Regions from separate parts of the Streptomyces sp. NPDC030183 genome, predicted to be linked through region 1. Evidence: predicted binding sites of a transcription regulator. Region 1 holds the regulator's gene; each other region holds the start of a gene.
What was found. The regulator HspR, encoded in region 1, represses chaperone genes until heat shock. The targets are predictions, from matches to a motif close to TTGAGNNNNNNNNNCTCAA.
Positions count from the first base shown of each region.

Region 2: dnaK (molecular chaperone DnaK) is a predicted target of HspR. The motif match lies at 1,973-1,991, and genes of this name have one in related genera.
Region 3: lon (endopeptidase La) is a predicted target of HspR. The motif match lies at 2,355-2,373, and genes of this name have one in related genera.

Region 1 is NZ_JBVIBK010000015.1:25,684-29,872, forward strand. Features, by position in the region: gene dnaK (molecular chaperone DnaK) at 1-680, shown strand, start outside; gene grpE (nucleotide exchange factor GrpE) at 677-1,357, shown strand; gene dnaJ (molecular chaperone DnaJ) at 1,409-2,587, shown strand; gene ACZ4Z2_RS19235 (heat shock protein transcriptional repressor HspR) at 2,593-3,045, shown strand; gene ACZ4Z2_RS19240 (hypothetical protein) at 3,341-3,847, shown strand.
Region 2 is NZ_JBVIBK010000022.1:1,568-5,756, forward strand. Features, by position in the region: gene ACZ4Z2_RS25435 (patatin-like protein) at 1-1,929, shown strand, start outside; gene dnaK (molecular chaperone DnaK) at 2,032-3,894, shown strand; gene ACZ4Z2_RS25445 (hypothetical protein) at 3,931-4,189, opposite strand, start outside.
Region 3 is NZ_JBVIBK010000023.1:135,773-139,961, forward strand. Features, by position in the region: gene lon (endopeptidase La) at 1-2,332, opposite strand, end outside; gene ACZ4Z2_RS26820 (GNAT family N-acetyltransferase) at 2,555-3,214, shown strand; gene ACZ4Z2_RS26825 (rhomboid-like protein) at 3,211-3,966, opposite strand.

The DNA of each region.
Region 1 (4,189 bases):
CGACCAAGCGGTCCGAGATCTTCACCACGGCCGAGGACAACCAGCCGTCCGTGCAGATCCAGGTCTACCAGGGCGAGCGCGAGATCGCGGCGTACAACAAGAAGCTCGGGATGTTCGAGCTGACCGGTCTGCCGCCGGCGCCCCGCGGCGTCCCGCAGATCGAGGTGTCCTTCGACATCGACGCCAACGGCATCATGCACGTGACCGCCAAGGACCTGGGCACGGGCAAGGAGCAGAAGATGACCGTCACCGGCGGCTCCTCGCTGCCGAAGGACGAGGTCGACCGGATGCGCCAGGAGGCCGAGCAGTACGCGGAGGAGGACCAGAAGCGCCGCGAGGCCGCCGAGACCCGCAACCAGGGCGAGCAGCTCGTCTACCAGACGGAGAAGTTCCTCAAGGACAACGAGGACAAGGTCCCCGGCGAGATCAAGACCGAGGTCGAGGCCGCCGTCGCCGAGCTGAAGGAAGTCCTCAAGGGCGAGGACACCGCCGAGATCCGCACGGCCACCGAGAAGGTCGCCGCCGTGTCGCAGAAGCTCGGCCAGGCCCTGTACGCCGACGCCCAGGCCGCGCAGGCCGCGGGCGGTCCCGAGGGTGCCGCCGCCGGCGGCGCCAAGGCCGACGACGACGTCGTCGACGCCGAGATCGTCGACGAGGACCGGAAGGACGGTGCCGCGTGACGGAGGAGACCCCGGGCTTCGACGAGCAGCAGCCGAAAGGTCAGCCGCAGCAGCCCGACGTCCCCTCCTCCGGCTCCGAGGACGCCGAGCCGAAGGCCGCCCCCCAGGAGGGGGCGGCCCCGGCCGGGGACGCGGCGGCGGCTGCCCAGGTGGCCGGCCTGACGGCCCAGCTGGACCAGGTGCGTACGGCGCTCGGTGAGCGCACGGCGGACCTCCAGCGGCTCCAGGCCGAGTACCAGAACTACCGTCGGCGGGTCGAGCGGGACCGGATCACGGTCAAGGAGATCGCCGTGGCGAACCTCCTGACCGAGCTCCTGCCCGTGCTCGACGACATCGGCCGCGCGCGCGAGCACGGCGAACTCGTCGGCGGGTTCAAGTCCGTCGCCGAGTCGCTGGAGACCGTCGCGGCGAAGATGGGTCTGCAGCAGTTCGGCAAGGAGGGCGAGCCCTTCGACCCGACGATCCACGAGGCCCTGATGCACAGCTACGCGCCGGACGTCACCGAGACGACGTGCGTGGCGATTCTGCAGCCGGGGTATCGCATCGGCGAGCGGACCATCCGCCCCGCGCGGGTGGCCGTGGCCGAACCCCAGCCGGGGGCGCAGACAGTCAAGGCGGACTCCGAGTCCGCGGAGACGGCCGACGACAAGGAGAACGGTGGCCCGGACGAGGGCTGACGTCTACGACGCGAACGACGCGAAGAACAAGGGGAAGGAGGGACGTCGGGGATGAGTACCAAGGACTTCATCGAGAAGGACTACTACAAGGTCCTCGGCGTCCCCAAGGACGCCACCGAGGCCGAGATCAAGAAGGCGTACCGGAAGCTCGCCCGCGAGTTCCACCCGGACGCCAACAAGGGCAACGCCAGGGCCGAGGAGCGGTTCAAGGAGATCTCCGAGGCGAACGACGTCCTCGGCGACCCCAAGAAGCGCAAGGAGTACGACGAGGCCCGCGCGCTCTTCGGCAACGGCGGCTTCCGTCCGGGCCCCGGCGCCGGCGGCGGCACGTTCAACTTCGACCTGGGCGACCTCTTCGGAGGCGGCGCCCAGGGCGGACAGGGAGCGGGCGGCTTCGGCGGCGGACTCGGTGATGTCTTCGGGGGCCTGTTCAACCGGGGCGGCTCCGGCACCACGCGGGTGCAGCCCCGGCGCGGCCAGGACATCGAGTCCGAGGTCACGCTGAGCTTCACCGAGGCCATCGAGGGCGCCACCGTCCCGCTGCGGATGTCCTCGCAGTCCCCGTGCAAGGCCTGTTCGGGCACCGGCGACGCCAACGGCACCCCCCGGGTGTGCCCGACGTGCGTCGGCACCGGCCAGGTCGCGCGGGGCTCCGGCGGCGGCTTCTCCCTGACGGATCCCTGCCCCGACTGCCGGGGCCGCGGCCTGATCGCCGAGAACCCCTGCGACATCTGCAAGGGCTCCGGCCGGGCCAAGTCCTCCCGCACCATGCAGGTCCGCATCCCCGCCGGCGTCGCCGACGGGCAGCGGATCCGGCTGCGCGGCAAGGGCGCGCCCGGTGAGCGCGGCGGCCCCGCGGGCGACCTGTACGTGGTCGTGCACGTCGACGCGCACCCCGTGTTCGGCCGCAAGGACGACAACCTCACGGTGACGGTCCCGGTGACGTATCCGGAGGCGGCGCTCGGCGGTGAGGTCAGGGTCCCGACCCTGGGCGGCCCGCCGGTCACCCTGAAGCTGCCCCCGGGCACCCCGAACGGCCGTACGATGCGGGCCCGCGGCAAGGGAGCGGTCCGCAAGGACGGCACCCGCGGGGACCTCCTGATCACGGTCGAGGTGAGTGTCCCGAAGGACCTGTCGGGGAAGGCTCGTGACGCCTTGGAGGCGTATCGCGAAGCGACCGCGGGCGAGGACCCGCGGGCGGAGCTGTTCCAGGCCGCGAAGGGAGCATGACGGAGATGGACGGTCGCCGACGAAACCCCTATGAGCTGACGGAAGAGACACCGGTGTACGTCATCTCGGTGGCCGCCCAGCTCTCCGGTCTGCACCCGCAGACCCTGCGCCAGTACGACCGCCTCGGTCTGGTCTCGCCCGACCGCACCGCCGGGCGCGGCCGGCGCTACTCGGCCCGTGACATCGAACTGCTGCGCACCGTCCAGCAGTTGTCGCAGGACGAGGGCATCAACCTGGCCGGCATCAAGCGCATCATCGAGCTGGAGAACCAGGTCGCCGCCCTCCAGGCGAGGGTCGTCGAGCTGGAGACCGCGCTCGACGGCGCCGCCGCGGCGATGCAGCAGCGCGAGGCGGCGGTGCACGCGTCGTACCGGCGCGACCTGGTGCCGTACCAGCAGGCGCAGCAGACGAGCGCGCTGGTGGTGTGGCGTCCGAAGCGGCAGCAGACCACGGACTGAGGGCCGTCGGTGAGCCGCTGCCTGGCAGCGAGGTGTGGCCGCAACCCAGCAGGACCTGCCATACGTCAAGCGCCTGCTGTGTGCATCGCTCGGCGGGGTCGTCACCGGGTTGCTGTGCCTTGGTCTCCCAGAACCAGCCACCGATGGGAACCGTCGTAATCACAGCTCACCTCGCGAATCGACCCTGGCCCCTGATGGGATGACGATGGTTCTCCCCCGACTGAACCATCCGGCCCTGGGTGGTGTCTCACCAGGCGATACATGTAGGGCGCTTGTGTTTTTGGGGAGGCAACTCATGGCCATGGTCGGGCTGTTCTGGATCGCCGAGGACGGCGGGGTGTACGTCGGGGCGGAGCCCGAAGGGGCCGGGCGTGGGCTGCGGCTGACCCGGGACGGCGTCGTGGGGCTCGGTGTGGACCAGGGCGGCGAGTGGCGGTGGGCGGACCTGCGGTCGGTCGCCACGCGGTACGTGCGGATCCGGTCCGCCGGGCGGCTGATGGTCACCGCGGCCGTGGACGTCGCACTCAGCGCCGTGGCCGGCGGCGGTGGCAGCCCGGCCGCCTTCGAGGTGCACCTGGAGACCGCCGACGGGACCACCGTCGAACTGGAGGCGTACACGGCGGCGGCCGTCGGCGGTTACGTCGAGTCCGAGTACGACCTCTCCGTCGCCCTCCTGAACCGCCTCGTGGACGGCACGGCCGACATCGGCGCTCTGGAGGACTGGGGGCGCGCGCACGCCGCCGAGGGAACACCCCGGCGCGAGGAGCGCGAGGCGCTGCTGCGGAAGTGGGCCGAGGGCTGAGAGGACGGGCCCCCGGGGGCGGGCCCCGGTCACTCACCGTGACCGGCCAGCCGGGTCGGGGCCGGTGCGGCCGCGGCCCGGCGGTCTTCGTGGCCCGGCCCGGCGGCACGGCCGTACGGAGTGACGTCCGCCACCCGCGGGCGCCCGGCACGGGGGCCGCGGGACGGTGCGCCGGGCGCCCGTACGCGATGATCGTCCCGTTCTTCTCTCACATGTCCTTGTCCGTCTGTCGGGCCGTGCCCGAGCCTCGTCCGTGAGCCCGGTCACCCTCTCTGACCTGCGCGGTTCGCGGCCCCCGGCGTCAGCCGACCGCCCTCCCGGGGCCCGGCGGCTCGTCAACGC
Region 2 (4,189 bases), on a different contig from region 1:
ACGCACCAGCGCCCCGACATGGGCCCGTACATGGTGCGGGTGCCCGCGACGCAGTTCTGCGCCGACGGGGGACTGCTGGCCAACCGGCCCATCGGGCCCGCCCTCCAAGCCGTCTTCGACCGCCCGGCGACCCGGGAGGTCCGCCGGGTGCTGGCCTACGTCGTCCCGTCGGCCGGCGGCGCGTCCGAACGGGCCGTCCCGCCGCCCGTGCCCGACCACGTACCGCCGCTGGGGCCGACGCTGCTGAAGGTCTTCGGCGTCGTCACCTCGCAGAGCATCAGCGCCGAGCTGAGCGCCCTGGCCGCCCACAACGAGCGGGTCAGGAGCAGGCTGCGGGCGGAGACCCGGCTGGCCCGGATGGCGGTACGGGGCGCCGACCTCGGCGACGAGGACCTGCGCCGCGAACACCGCGCGAAGCATGTCCGGGTGCTGGCCCGGGCCGTCGCCGAGGAGACCCTGGCCCAGATGATCGCCTGCGGCGCCGGCCCCGCGGACCGCCCGGTCGGGTTCGGCCCCGATCTGGACCGGCTCACGACCGCGGCGGCGGCCGTCGTCGAAAGCGGTGATCCGCCGCCGGAGGCCCTGCCGGAGGGCACGGCCGTCTTCGACGCGCTGGCCCGTTTCGGGCGGCCGCTGCTCGACGCGGGCAAGGCCACCGTGCTGCGGCTGCTGCGGGAGAGCGGCGCGCAGGCGCCGCCCGACACCCGTACGGCCGTCGAGGCACAGGTCGGACAGGTGCACGCCGCGATGCCAAAGCGGAGGGCGCCGGACCTCCGGGCGAAGGTACGGCCGGTCGTCGAGGCGGTGCTGGGCCGCGTCCCCGCGGACGGCGACCCGGTGGGCGCCGTGATCCAGGCCCCCGGCTGGGCCGACGCGATCACCGGACAGCTGCCCACCGCGGAGGAACTGCCGGACCTGGCGGACGCCTGGCGGACGATGGTCGGCGCGGTCCTCGACACGCTGCGGCGGTTCCCCGGCCCCGCGCGGGGCGACGGCGACCCGGCCGCGGACTGGAGGGTTCTGCTGGCGTACCTGGTCGGCTCCGAAGCCGGCACCGGTGTCGGGCCCGGGGACGGGCCGGCCGATCCGCCGCCCTCCGACGTCGTCGCGCGGCGGCTGTTCGATCTGCTCGCCGCCCAGCGGGTGATCTTCCCTGACGAGCCGGCCGCCCGGCAGCGCGTGGAGCTGGTCCAGATGAGCGCCGACACCCGCAGCCTGCTCGACGACCGCCAGACAGCCGAACAGAAGCTCACCGGTTTGCAGCTCCATCACTTCGGGGCCTTCTTCAAGCGGTCCTGGCGGGCCAACGACTGGATGTGGGGCCGCCTGGACGGCGCCGGATGGCTGGTCCACGTGCTGCTGTCCCCGCAGCGCCTGAAGCAGCTCGCGGACGAGGGCGTGCCCGTGGGGGAGCGGCTGCGGGAGATCGCCGGGACCGAGGCGCCGAGGGGGGTGTTCACCGCCGGGCCCCAGGGGGAGTCCGCCGAGCTGGCCTTCCTCACGGCGGACGACGCGGCACCCACGCCGGCGAGCCTGCCGCTCACGTCGATGTGGGTGGCCCTCGCCCTCCAGCGGCTGATCGCGGCGGAGGAACTGCCCTGCGTGGCCGAGCAGGCGGAGGCGGACCGGAAGGCGGGTGGCGCCCTGGCCGCGGCGGACTTCCTGAAGCACTACCGGGCGCGGTACCCCGACTCCCGGCGGCCGGTCGACCCGGAGACCGTCGGCGAGTTCCTCCGCGCCTGCCGGGTCTCCGAGGAGACCTTCCGAGGGGAGAAGGACAGCAGGCTTCTGGAGAACACCGTCTCGCACACCGCCGTGGTGACGGCGAACGCGGTCCGCACAGCGGTCGACCGGTGGTCCTGGCGTCTGCTCTTCGGCGGTGTGAGCGGGGCCCTGCGCCTGGCGCACGCCGTGCGCAGACGTACCTAGGCCGAGACCGCGCGCCCCATCGAGCCGCAACCCCCACGCCCCATTGACAAGAGGCCACTCAAGTTTTGTGCTGGTGGTAGGGGTCACGGGAAGGGGACGGCGATGGGGCGTGCGGTCGGGATCGATCTCGGGACGACGAACTCGGTGGTGGCCGTGCTGGAAGGCGGTGAACCGACCGTCGTCGCGAACGCGGAGGGCCAGCGGACCACTCCCTCCGTGGTGGCCTTCGCCAAGAACGGCGAGGTCCTCGTGGGCGAGGTCGCCAAGCGGCAGGCCGTCACGAACGTGGAGCGCACCGCGCGCTCCGTCAAACGCCACATGGGCGACGGAGCCTGGCGTTTCCCCGAACAGGGCTCCGTGGACGGCACCCGTCTGCGGGCCCAGGAACTGTCCGCGCGTGTGCTGCAGAAGCTGAAGCGGGACGCGGAGTCGTACCTCGGCGACGACGTCACCGACGCGGTGATCACCGTCCCCGCGTACTTCGACGACTCCCAGCGGCAGGCCACCAAGGAAGCGGGGGAGATCGCGGGCCTCAAGGTCCTGCGGATCATCAACGAGCCGACGGCCGCGGCCCTCGCGTACGGCCTCGACCGGGGCGAGGAGCAGACCGTCCTCGTCTTCGACCTCGGCGGCGGCACCTTCGACGTCTCGCTGCTGGAGATCGGGGACGGGGTCATCGAGGTCAAGGCCACCAACGGCGACACGCGTCTCGGCGGCGACGACTGGGACCAGCGGGTCGTCGAGTACCTCGTCAAGAAGTTCCAGGGCCAGTACGGCATCGACCTCGGCAAGGACAAGATGGCGCTGCAACGGCTCCGGGAGGGCGCCGAGAAGGCCAAGATCGAGCTGTCCAGCTCCTCCGAGACCTCCATCAACCTCCCGTACGTCACCGCCTCCTCCGAGGGGCCGCTGCACCTGGAGGAGCGGCTGACGCGTGCCCAGTTCCAGGAGCTGACGGCCGATCTGCTCGACCGCTGCAGGACGCCGTTCCACCAGGCCGTGAAGGACGCCGGGGTGAAGCTCTCGGCGATCGACCACGTCATCCTCGTCGGCGGCTCGACGCGGATGCCCGCCGTGACCGATCTGGTGAAGGAACTCACCGGGAAGGAGCCGCACAAGGGCGTGAACCCGGACGAGGTGGTGGCCGTGGGCGCCGCGCTCCAGGCGGGTGTCATCCGCGGCGACGTGAAGGACGTCCTGCTGCTCGACGTCACCCCGCTGTCCCTGGGCATCGAGACCAAGGGCGGCATCATGACCAAGCTGATCGAGCGCAACACCACGATCCCGACCCGGCGTTCGGAGATCTTCACCACGGCCGTCGACAACCAGCCCTCGGTCGGCATCCAGGTCTACCAGGGCGAGCGGGAGATCGCCGCGTACAACAAGAAGCTGGGCGTCTTCGACCTGACGGGGCTGCCGCCGGCGCCGCGCGGGGTGCCGCAGATCGAGGTGGCGTTCGACATCGACGCCAACGGGATCATGCACGTCTCCGCCAAGGACCTGGCCACCGGCCGGGAGCAGAAGATGACGGTCACCGGGGGCTCGGCCCTGGCGAAGGACGACATCGACCGCATGATGCGGGAGGCGGAGCAGTACGCCGAGGAGGACCGCAAGCGGCGCGACGCCGCCGAGACCCGCAACCAGGCGGAGCAACTCGTCTACCAGACCGAGCGGTTCCTCCGTGACAACCAGGAGCGGGTGCCGGCCGACGTCCGCGGCGAGGTCGAGGCCGCAGTGACCGAGCTGAAGGGGCTCCTCGACCACCCCGAGGACACGGCCGCCCTCCGGGCCGGCATCGACAAGCTCGCCACGGTGAGCCAGCGCATGGGCCAGGCGATGTACGCGAACGCCTCCGGCCCCCAGACCGACGAACCCCGCGCCACCCCCGACCCCGCCGGTGAGGAGGGCGTCGTGGACGCGGAGATCGTCGACGACGAGAAGAACACGAAGGGCGGCGCGACCTGACGGAGCCGGCGGGCCCCGTCCACGACGCGGCGGCGCTCAGGCGCCGGCCGTGTCGACCCGCTCCGGGGCGCCGCCGCCCCTTTCCCGGTGCCAGGCCGCCGCGAACATCTCGTGCAGGGGGGCGGGCGGCAGTATGCGGCCGAAGGGGGAGGCGATCTGGTCGCCCCACAGCGGGCGCACCCCGTACGCGCGCAGCTTCACGGTTTCGAGGGGCAGAGGAGGGGCCTTCAGCTCGGTCCACTCCCCGGGCAGGAACAGGGTCCGGCCGACGCGCGCCCGCTTGGCCGCGACGACC
Region 3 (4,189 bases), on a different contig from region 1:
CGGCGTGGACCTCCAGCTTGTCGAGGACCTCGGCGGGGACGTCGTCCAGGTCGGGCTCGTTGCGCTTGGGGATGATCACCGTGGTGACCCCGGCCCGGTGCGCGGCGAGCAGCTTCTGCTTGACGCCGCCGATGGGCAGGACCCGCCCGGTGAGCGAGACCTCACCGGTCATCGCCACATCCGTGCGGACCAGCCGGCCGGACAGCAGCGAGGCCAGGGCCGTCGTCATGGTGACACCGGCGCTCGGCCCGTCCTTGGGCACCGCGCCCGCCGGGAAGTGGATGTGCACGCCCCGGTCCTTCAGATCGGCGACGGGCAGTTCCAGTTCGGCGCCGTGCGAGCGCAGGAAGGAGAGCGCGATCTGCGCGGACTCCTTCATCACGTCGCCCAGCTGCCCGGTGAGCGTCAGACCCGCCGCGCCCGTCTCCGGGTCGGCCAGCGACGCCTCGACGTAGAGGACGTCGCCGCCCGCGCCGGTGACCGCGAGCCCCGTCGCCACACCGGGGACGGCCGTACGCCGCTCCGCCGGGTCCTGGGCCGACTCGGGCACGTGGTGCGGGCGCCCGATCAGTGCGCGCAGGTCGGCGTCGGTGACGGTGAACGGCAGCTCCCGCTCGCCCAGTTCGTGCTGGGCGGCCACCTTGCGCAGCAGCCGGGCGACCGACCGCTCCAGGTTCCGCACGCCGGCCTCGCGGGTGTACTCGCCGGCGAGCTTGCGCAGCGCGCTCTCGTCGAGGGTCACCTCCTCGGCGTCGAGCCCGGCCCGCTCCAGCTGCCGCGGCACCAGGTGGTCCCGGGCGATGACGACCTTCTCGTCCTCCGTGTAGCCGTCCAGCCGGACCAGTTCCATACGGTCGAGCAGCGCCTCGGGGATGGCTTCCAGGACGTTGGCCGTGGCGAGGAAGACGACGTCGCTGAGGTCCAGCTCCACCTCCAGGTAGTGGTCCCGGAAGGTGTGGTTCTGCGCGGGGTCGAGGACTTCGAGCAGCGCGGCGGCCGGGTCGCCCCGGAAGTCGGAGCCGACCTTGTCGATCTCGTCGAGCAGGACGACCGGGTTCATCGAGCCCGCCTCCTTGATGGCGCGGACGATCCGGCCGGGCAGCGCGCCCACGTACGTGCGCCGGTGACCGCGGATCTCCGCCTCGTCCCGTACGCCGCCGAGGGCGACCCGGACGAACTTGCGGCCCATGGCGTGCGCCACGGACTCGCCGAGGCTGGTCTTGCCGACGCCGGGCGGCCCGACGAGGGCGAGCACGGCGCCGCCGCGCCGGCCGCCGACGACACCGAGCCCGCGGTCGGAGCGCCGCTTGCGCACGGCGAGGTACTCGGTGATCCGCTCCTTCACGTCCTCCAGGCCCGCGTGCTCGGCGTCCAGGACGCCCTTCGCGCCCTGGATGTCGTAGGCGTCCTCGGTCCGCTCGTTCCAGGGCAGTTCGAGCACGGTGTCGAGCCAGGTGCGGATCCAGCCGCCCTCGGGGGACTGGTCGCTGGACCGCTCCAGCTTGTCGACCTCCTTGAGCGCGGCCTCCCGGACCTTCTCGGGCAGGTCGGCGGCCTCGACCCGGGCGCGGTAGTCGTCGGACTCCTCGCCCTCCTTCTCGCCGTTCAGCTCGCGCAGTTCCTTGCGGACCGCTTCGAGCTGACGCCGCAGCAGGAACTCCCTCTGCTGCTTGTCGACGCCCTCCTGGACGTCCTTGGCGATGGTCTCGGCGACGTCCTGCTCGGCGAGGTGGTCGCGGAGCTGCTGGGTGGCGAGCTTCAGCCGGGCGACCGGGTCGGCCGTCTCCAGCAGCTGCACCTTCTGATCGGTGGTCAGGAACGGGGAGTACCCGGAGTTGTCGGCCAGCGCGGAGACGTCGTCGATCGCCTGCACCCGGTCCACGACCTGCCAGGCGCCGCGCTTGCGCAGCCAACTGGTGGCGAGGGCCTTGTACTCCTTGACGAGTTCGGCGACATGGCCGGGCAGCGGCTCCGGCACGCTCTCCTCGACGCTGGTCCCCTCGACCCAGAGCGCGGCCCCGGGCCCGGTGGTCCCGGCGCCGATCCTCACGCGGCCGCGGCCCCGGATCAGCGCGCCCGGGTCGCCGTCGGCCAGCCGCCCCACCTGCTCGACGGTGCCGAGCACGCCCGTGCTCGCGTACGCGCCGTCGATCCGCGGCACCAACAGCACCCGCGGCTTGCCGCGTTCGGTCCGCGCCGCCGCCTGCGCGGCCTCCACCGCGGCCCGTACGTCCGTGTCATTGAGGTCCAGCGGAACCACCATGCCGGGCAGCACGACCTCGTCGTCGAGCGGCAGTACGGGCAGGGTGAGCGGTGCGGACATCGAAGCCATGATCTCTCCCTCGGCATTCAAGTTGAGCTATGCCGACTCAATGCACATGAGCCTTCGGATGTTCCCCGAGGGACGGGGTGTTCGCTGTGGGCGATCAGAGGACACCGCGGTGACCCGGAGACAGACGGGAGCCGAGGGTAATACCCTGTTGGCGCTATCACCCATTACAGCGAGCATTGGCATCACCTAACTCCACCCATCCAGATACACGCGGGGGCGACAGTGGACGGAATCGTGCGGGCCTGGGTCGACGGCTGGGTCGTCTCACGCGGGGCGGCGCCTCCGGTGGTGGAGCCCTGGGGCTACACGATCGACAACGGCACGGCCGCTCACGTCACCCGCCATGTCCTCGCGGCGACGCACGACGACGTCGAGGAGGGGACGGTCCGGAAGGTGGCCGACTCGGTCACCGGGTCCGGGGTGTGGCTCAAGGTCTTCGCCGAGGCGTCGAGGGTCGCCCCCTGGCTGGGCGAGAGCTGGTGGGTGGACCCGGAGCCGGGCTGGCTGATGGCCGTACCCCTGAGCGCGCAGGAGCCACCGGCCGCCACCGTCCCGGAGGGCTACCGCCTGCGCACCTGGGCCCGGGGCGGTGTGATCCGCGTGATGGTCGCCGCACCGGACGGCTCCTGGGCCGCGCGCGGACAGATCGCCCCGACCGGGCGGACGGCTGTCGTGGACCAGATCGAGACGTCCGCGTCCCACCGCCGCCGGGGACTCGGCACGCTCGTCATGCGCACCCTGACGCGGGCCGCGCTCGAACAGGGCGCGGAGCTCGGCGTACTGGGCGGCACACCGGAGGGCCGGGCCCTGTACGAGTCCCTGGGCTGGACGACGGTCGCCCCACTGACGACGGCACGGTTCGACGGCCGACCGGCCGCCTAGGCGGCAGCCTTCACCGGGGGCACGGGGTGTGGCCTTCGGGCGTCGCGGGCCGGGGACGGCCGCCGCCACCGTCGTACCACCGGCCAGGTGGCGACCCCGATCGCGAGGGCGATCAGGTGCCCCCAGTTGGTCATCGGGTCCGTGAAGGCGATCAGGTCCTCCACGAGCATCCAGCCGAAGGCGAGCAGCAGCGGCCAGCGCGACCACCACGGCAGCAGGCCCGCCAGCGCGCCCACACTCGCCGCCACGCCGAAGCTGATCCCGTAGTCGAGGCGGTGCAGTGAGCTGCCGGGCAGCCCGCCGGTCAGGACGGTCAGGGCGACCGGGACCTCCGTGGCGAGGGTGGCGAGGACATGGCCCGAGAGGAAGACCGCGGCCGTCCACCGACCGCCGATCCGGCGTTCCAGCGCGGTCAGCACGAGCACGAAGCCCAGCGCGTACGGCGACGCCACCCCGCCGGCGATCCACAGCGCGCTCGCGACCAGCACCGGTACGGGGGCGCCCACGAGATGCGCCACGTCCGTGCTGAACCCCTGGTGGAGGGCGTGGACGAGATCCGGGTCCGCGTACTCGGCGACGGCGGAGGTCACCATCAGCAGGGCCAGGTACCAGAAGGTGAAGGGCGTACCGGAGGGGGTGGGGAGCAGACGCCAGGGACGCGGGAGGCGGGTTCTGCGCTCCCGACCGACCCGACAAGGCGTGACCGTTGATTGCCCCTGGTCGACCCCGAAAGGCCGCGCCGCCCGTTCCACACCGGTCGGGGAACACCCGGTCGACCGCACCTCACCGACCCCGAAAGGCCGGGTCGTCGGCCGTTCCTCGCCGAGCCGGAAAGGGGCAGCCGGTTGTTGGTCGTCGAGTCTGGAAGCGTCGGTTGGTTGTTGCTCGTCCACTCCGGAAGCGCCAGCTGGTAGTTGCTCGTCGAGTCCCGCGGCGTCAGCCGGCCGGCCCCCGCCCGAACCCGAAGGCTCGGCC